2 regions of the Rhizobium sp. PP-CC-3G-465 genome follow, and region 1 is predicted to be linked to the other one. Evidence: predicted binding sites of a transcription regulator. Region 1 holds the regulator's gene; the other holds the start of a gene.

Region 1 (3,783 bases):
ATGCGCTCCAGTCCGAGCACCTCGCCATAAAAGCGGTCGGCCGCATCCAGATCCGATGCGTAGAGCGCCGTTTCCAGAATACCTTCGAGAACCTGAGTCCTATCCGCCACCGCTTGGCCTCCGTTCTTAAGCGATCGTCTGCTTCTGCAGGGCGACCAGTTCGGAGATGCCGTTCTTCGCCAGACCCATCAGGCTTGCGAATTCCGCTTCGGAGAAAGGCTTGCCTTCGGCCGTGCCCTGAATTTCGACGATGCCGCCGGAGCCGGTCATGACGAAGTTCGCATCCGTCTCGGCGGCGCTATCTTCCAGATAATCGAGATCGATCACGGCCTGATCGGCGAAGATGCCGCAGGAAATCGCCGCGACGTGATCCTTCAGCACACGCTCGACCTTCGTCATGTTGCGTGCTTCCATCCACTTCAGGCAGTCGTGCAGCGCGATCCATGCGCCGGTGATGGACGCCGTGCGGGTGCCGCCATCGGCCTGGATCACGTCGCAATCGAGCGAGATCTGGCGTTCGCCGAGCGCCTGCAGGTCGACGACCGAGCGGAGCGAGCGGCCGATGAGGCGCTGGATTTCCTGCGTGCGGCCGCTCTGCTTGCCGGTTGCGGCTTCGCGCTTCATGCGGTCGCCGGTCGCGCGCGGCAGCATGCCGTATTCCGCGGTTACCCAGCCCTTGCCGCTGTTGCGCAGCCATGGCGGCGTCTTTTCTTCAAGGCTCGCCGTGCACAGCACATGCGTATCGCCAAACTTGACCAGGCACGAGCCTTCGGCATGCTTGGAGACGTTGCGCTCGAAGGTGACCTTGCGCATCTGATCTGTTTTTCTGCCGGACGGCCGCATCGTGGACTCCTAGGTCTTAAGGTTGCGTGCCTTCTAGCCTATGTTGTCGCGCAAAGGAAATACGAGGAGCGAAATACCGCCGTCAAAGACGCGCGACAGCGCCTGAATGCCAATTTTCCCTTTGTCGATCCGACGGCCTCTCACTATATTTCGGTTATGGTACAAAAGGAACGATCCGCCGACACGGCGGCGCTGACATCGGCAATGCGCGACAGGCTCTCGGCCCTCGACGAGCGCTCCGGCGAGGTCTTCCGCCGCATCGTTGAAAGCTATCTGGACAGCGGTGAGCCGCTGGGCTCCCGCAGCCTGTCGCGGCTTCTCCCGATGTCGCTTTCGCCGGCCTCGGTGCGCAATGTCATGAGCGATCTTGAGGAGCTGGGCCTCATCTACTCGCCGCATGTCAGCGCGGGGCGTCTGCCGACGCAGATCGGGCTGCGCTTCTTTGTGGACGCCTTCATGCAGGTCGGCAATCTCTCGGCAGAAGACCGCGCCTCGATCGACCGCCAGGTACGCCGGAGCGACCGGGACCAGCCGGTGGAGCAATTGTTCAACGTGGCAAGCCAGGTCCTGTCCGGCATGTCGCGCGGTGCCGGCCTCGTCATCACGGCGAAGAACGATCCTGTGCTCAAGCATGTCGAATTCATGCGTCTTGCCCCCACCAAGGCCTTGGCGGTGCTGGTCGGCGAGCACGATCAGGTGGAAAACCGCATCATCGAGCTGCCCGCCGGCGTCACGAGCTCGCAGCTGACGGAAGCGGCGAATTTCCTGAATGCGCATCTGGCCGGCCAAACGCTTGCCGAGGTGCGGGGACAGTTGCAAAAGGTCAAGGAGACGGTCCGCACCGAACTCGACGTCCTGTCGCAGGATCTGGTCGAGCGTGGCCTTGCCAGCTGGTCCGGCGGCGATGCCGACGACAAGAGCCCGACCCAGCTGATCGTGCGCGGCCGTGCCAATCTTCTCGAAGGTCTTGCCGGCGCAGAGGATATCGATCGGCTGCGCATGCTGTTCGATGACCTTGAGAAGAAGGACAGTATGATCGAGCTTCTCAGTCTTGCGGAGACCGGGCCGGGCGTGCGGATTTTCATCGGATCGGAGAACAAGCTGTTCTCGCTGTCCGGCTCGTCGCTCATCGTCGCGCCCTATAAGGATGGTGACGATCGGATCATCGGCGCGGTCGGCGTCATCGGCCCGACGCGGCTGAATTACGCGCGGATCGTGCCGATGGTGGACTATACGGCACAGCTCATGTCGCGCCTTTCACGATAGCCGACCCCGACGATGCCCGGGGCGGCGGGCGATCGGGCGCAACGACCCTTGATTTTTGGCGCCCGAACCTCGATATCGGCATCAAATTCCCGAAACGATCCTGAATGCGGAGACGTCATGACCGACGAAACAAACAAACACGGTGCCGAAGCCAGCAAGCCGGCGGAAGACATCGTCACGCCGGCCGAGGCAGATGTGCACGACATGTTTGAAGACGCCGATGAGGCGGCTCAGGCCGAAGCCGAAGAGCTGGAGGCCGCGCGCGCCGAAGCGGCCGATTTCCGTGATCGCTATATGCGGCTGGCCGCCGACATGGACAATCTGCGCCGTCGCACCGAGCGCGAAGTCAAGGATGCCAAGTCCTACTCCGTGGCAGGCTTTGCTCGCGACATGCTGGCCGTGTCCGACAATCTCCGTCGTGCGCTGGATGCCATTCCGGCCGACGTGCGGGCCGGTGCCGATGCGGGCCTCAGCACCCTGATCGAAGGTGTCGAGCTGACCGAGCGGTCCATGCTGTCGACACTTGAGCGCCACGGCGTTCGCAAGCTTGAACCGGAAGGCCAGAAGTTCGACCCGAACTTCCATCAGGCCATGTTCGAAATCCCGAACCCGGACGTGCCCCACAACACGGTCGTTCAGGTCGTCCAAGCCGGCTTTACGATCGGCGAGCGCGTCCTGCGTCCCGCCATGGTCGGCGTCGCCAAGGGCGGTCCGAAGGTCGTCATTGCCGAAGGCGAAGCCTCGGCCAACTGACAATCGACGGAGGCCGGGGAGGGCGAGCGACCTCTCCGGCTTCCAGTCTTGCCCGCGCTATCGAGATAGCGCTCCGTTGCCGCTGTTTGGTCTATCCGAACAGCTGCCGCAGATGGTCGTTCAGAAACACGCCGCCGGGATCGAGTTTCTCCCGCAAGGCGCGGAAGTCTCCTGCACGGGGATAGAGCGCCGTTAAGTCGTCACCCGTCAGAAAATGCAGCTTTCCCCAGTGCGGCCGAGAGCCGAACTGCCGCAGGATCGAATCGACATCCGACAGATACGCCCAGTAGTCCGTGCCCGGCTCGCCGGAGACGGAGAGGGTGATCGAATCCTGTTCGAAGAACGGGCTGATCCAGCCGGGGTCACCGGCCGTGAAGCGGTATTCGATCGGATAGATGCAGGTCGGGTGCTTGGTGAGCATCAGCTCGCGCACCGCCCGGCAGGCGTCTTTGCCATGCCGCACCGGCACGGCATATTCCAGCTCGTGAAAGTTCGGCACATATTCGATCGGATAGATTTCCGAGGAATAGGCGATCTTCTCGAACCCCCGCTCCATCGGTTCGGCGTCCGTGATGTCGATGACCTTCATCTCGCAGACGTCGGAGAGGCTCTGCGTGGTCGAGACCGAGGCGGTGTCCGGCAGGCAGTAGCAGTGCCGGCTTTCGGGCACAGGGCACCAGAAGAAACCGAAATGCCGGTGTTGCGCGGCCAGTTCGTCATGGCTCTCCATGCATTCGTCGAAACTGCAGCGCCAGAGCTTTTCGTGCAGGCGGTAGCTGTCCATCGCCTGCAAGGTGATCTCCGAGATCACGCCCAGCATGCCGATGGAAACGCGCGCGGCGTTCAGCAGATCCGGATTGCTTTCGTCCGCAATCAGAATGCTGCCATCCGGCTGGACGATCCGCATGCCGACGATCTGCG
Region 2 (3,783 bases), 390 kb from region 1:
CGTCGAGAACGGCCGAGCAACGCAGCAGAGCCACGCCGCCGCCGGGAACGATGCCTTCCTGAACGGCTGCACGGGTTGCGTTCAGCGCGTCGTCGATGCGGTCCTTGCGTTCCTTGACTTCGATTTCCGTCGAGCCGCCGACGCGGATGACGGCAACGCCACCAGCGAGCTTGGCCAGACGTTCCTGAAGCTTTTCGCGGTCGTAGTCCGAAGAGGTTTCTTCGATCTGCGCCTTGATCTGGGCAACGCGGCCTTCGATCTCGTTCTTGGCGCCGGCACCGTCGACGATGGTCGTGTTCTCCTTGGAGATCGAGACCTTCTTGGTACGGCCGAGCATTTCGAGCGTGACGTTCTCGAGCTTGATGCCGATGTCTTCGGAGATGACCGTGCCACCCGTCAGAACGGCGATGTCTTCCAGCATGGCCTTGCGGCGGTCGCCGAAGCCCGGAGCCTTGACGGCAGCGATCTTGAGGCCGCCACGCAGCTTGTTGACGACGAGCGTTGCAAGAGCTTCGCCTTCGACATCTTCAGCGATGATCAGGAGCGGCTTGCCGGTCTGGACGACAGCTTCGAGAACCGGAAGCATGGCCTGCAGGTTCGAAAGCTTCTTTTCGTGCAGGAGAACGTAAACGTCCTCGAGCTCGGCCAGCATCTTTTCCGGGTTGGTCACGAAGTAGGGGCTGAGGTAGCCGCGGTCGAACTGCATGCCTTCGACGACTTCGAGTTCGGTTTCGGCGGTCTTGGCTTCCTCGACGGTGATGACACCCTCGTTGCCGACCTTCTGCATGGCTTCAGCAATGTCGAGACCAACCTGCTTGTCGCCGTTTGCCGAGATGGTGCCGACCTGAGCGACTTCTTCCGATGTGGAGATCGGCTTTGCCTTGGCCTGCAGGTCCTTGACGACGGCGAGAACGGCGAGGTCGATGCCGCGCTTCAGGTCCATCGGGTTCATGCCGGCTGCAACGGCCTTGTTGCCTTCGCGAACGATGGCCTGGGCCAGAACGGTTGCAGTCGTGGTGCCGTCACCGGCGATGTCGTTGGTCTTGGAAGCGACTTCGCGAACGAGCTGTGCGCCCATGTTCTCGAACTTGTCTTCCAGTTCGATTTCCTTGGCGACGGAAACGCCGTCCTTGGTGATGCGCGGTGCGCCGAAGGACTTGTCGATGACGACGTTGCGGCCCTTGGGGCCCAGCGTGACCTTGACGGCATCAGCGAGGACATCGACGCCGCGCAGCATTTTTTCGCGCGCGGTGCGGCCGAATTTTACTTCTTTAGCTGCCATTTTGAAAACTCCCGGGCATAAGCCCAAATTTTAAGTGTCGTCGGATTGTGCGAAGGACCTGCCGAAGGCAGAGCCGATATCAGGCGATAACGCCCATGATGTCGGATTCCTTCATGATCAACAGGTCTTCGCCGTTGAGCTTGACTTCGGTGCCCGACCACTTGCCGAACAGGATGCGGTCGCCGGCCTTGACGTCCAAAGGAACGATCTTGCCGCTGTCGTCACGCGCGCCGGAGCCGACGGCGACGATTTCGCCTTCCTGCGGCTTTTCCTTGGCGGTGTCGGGAATGATGATGCCGCCCTTGGTCTTGGCTTCGGACTCGACGCGACGTACGACGACGCGGTCGTGCAGGGGGCGGAAGGTAGTGCTTGTCATTGTCTTTTCCCTCGATCAAATGACGCTGGGATCTCTAGGATCCATCGATCTGTTAGCACTCCGGTAGGTCGAGTGCTAGCAAGGCTGAGATAAGGACGGTTTGTGCCGGAGTCAAGATTGGCGGCCATCATTTATGTCCGCCGCCTGTCACATGACCATCGTAGAGACGGTCTGCGACACGGGTGAGACGCGCGTCGCAAGGGGCCGATCGATCGTTGTCAGAACGATTCGGACGGGATAAGGCGCGGGGCGGACGATGAACGATCAACACGGCACGAATGAGACGGGCGCCGTTTCCGACCATCCGCGCGATGTTTCCACAGAGGCGGGTAACAGCCCGAAGCCGTCTTTCGCACAAGCCGCGCGCGTCTGGGCCCGTATCGGTCTTCTCGGCTTCGGCGGCCCGGCCGGGCAGATCGCGCTGATGCACCGCGAGGTGGTGGAAACGCGGCGCTGGGTGCCGGAGGATCGCTTCCTGCACGCCCTGAATTACTGCATGCTGCTGCCGGGTCCGGAAGCGCAGCAGCTCGCCATCTATATCGGCTGGCTGCTGCACGGCACGCGCGGCGGGCTCGTGGCCGGCATCCTCTTCGTGGCGCCCGGTCTCTGCATTCTGCTCGGCCTTTCGACGCTGTACGCGCTCTACCACCAGACGGGCATGCTCTCGGCGGTATTCTTCGGCCTGAAGGCTGCGGTGCTCGCCATCGTGGTCGAAGCGCTCCTGCGTCTCGCCCGGCGCGCGCTGAAGACGGTCTCGTCGCGCGCCATTGCCGCGCTGGCCTTCGCGGCCCTGTTCTTCTTCTCCGTGCCCTTTCCGCTGGTCATCCTCGCCGCCGGCCTGTTCGGCCTGCTCACAGCCAAGCGGAAGGCGGAAGCTAGATGGGTGGCAGGGGCAACGGACAGGTCGAGAACCTGGCCGCAGACGCTGGCGCTCGTCGGCCTCTGGTCGTGCCTCTGGGTCGCCCCGCTCGGCCTCATCCTCGCCCTCTGGGCCGCCGGAAACGTCTTCTTCGCCCTCCACATCTTCTTTTCCAAGATGGCTGTCGTCACCTTCGGCGGGGCCTATGCGGTGCTCGCCTATGTCGCCCAGCAGGCGGTGGAAACCCACCACTGGCTGCGGCCCGGTGAAATGCTGGATGGGCTGGCGCTGGCGGAAACCACGCCGGGGCCGCTGGTTCTGGTGCTGACCTTCGTCGCCTTCATGGCGGCCTTCCGCCTGCCGCCGGCCGGGCTCGATCCCGTGGTTGCAGGCCTCATCGGCGGCCTCGTCGCCACCTGGGTCACCTTCGTGCCGTGCTTCGCCCTCATCTTCCTCGGCGCGCCCTCCGTCGAGCGGCTGCGGGGCAACCGCATGGCGGTCGCGGCCATGAGCGCGATCTCGGCCGCCGTGGTCGGCGTCATCCTCAACCTCGCCGTCTGGTTCGCCCTGCACGTGCTGTTTGCGAACGTGCAGCAGAGCCGGTTCGGGCCGTTGGTCCTGTCCGTTCCCGAACTGGCGAGTTTCAACGTCGCGGCAGCGCTTCTCGCGCTGCTGGCAGGCAGCCTGCTCTTCGTCGCGCGGCTTGGCGTGGTCGGCACGCTCGCCGTCTGCGCCGCCGGCGGGCTCATGCTCTCGCTGCTCTGAGGCGCCGGGGCGCGCAATTTACAGAGGAATGCGGCGGATAAGCGATACGATTGCCGCGTTTAGGCTTGTCTTTTGGCGACGTCCTTGCGATGTCAGCCGATAGAAGTCTCAACGGGAAGCCTGCATGGCCGTTCGCATCAACAGCTTTCGTGACATCGCGAGCCGCTATGACGTGGTGCTGTGCGACGTCTGGGGCGTCCTTCACAATGGCGTTGCGGCCTTCCGTTCGGCCTGCGAAGCGCTGACGGACGCGCGCAGCCGCGGCGTCACCGTCGTTCTCGTCACCAATTCCCCCCGTCCGCATCCCGGCGTCATCGTCCAGATCCGCGGGCTCGGCGTGCCCGATACCGCCTATGACCGCATCGTCACCTCGGGCGATGTCACCCGCGCGCTGATCGCCGCTGGCCCGAAGAAGATCTACTTCATCGGCTCCGATCGCGATTTTCCGCTGCTGGCTGGCCTCGGCGTCGATATCGTCGCCTCCGAAGATGCCGAGATCGT

Evidence for each region. The regulator HrcA, encoded in region 1, represses chaperone genes, less so after heat shock. The targets are predictions, from matches to a motif close to GTTAGCACTCNCNNNNNGNGAGTGCTAAC.
Region 2: a site for HrcA is predicted at 1,710-1,738, ahead of groES (co-chaperone GroES). Genes of this name have one in related genera too.

The regions. Positions count from the first base shown of each region.
Region 1 covers NZ_SLYH01000001.1:2,247,795-2,251,577, reverse strand. The annotation lists gene C8J33_RS10645 (VOC family protein) at 1-110, opposite strand, end outside; gene rph (ribonuclease PH) at 127-843, opposite strand; gene hrcA (heat-inducible transcriptional repressor HrcA) at 1,048-2,109, shown strand; gene grpE (nucleotide exchange factor GrpE) at 2,227-2,862, shown strand; gene C8J33_RS10625 (D-arabinono-1,4-lactone oxidase) at 2,954-3,783, opposite strand, start outside.
Region 2 covers NZ_SLYH01000001.1:1,855,453-1,859,235, reverse strand. The annotation lists gene groL (chaperonin GroEL) at 1-1,282, opposite strand, end outside; gene groES (co-chaperone GroES) at 1,362-1,658, opposite strand; gene chrA (chromate efflux transporter) at 1,915-3,282, shown strand; gene C8J33_RS08735 (TIGR01459 family HAD-type hydrolase) at 3,407-3,783, shown strand, end outside.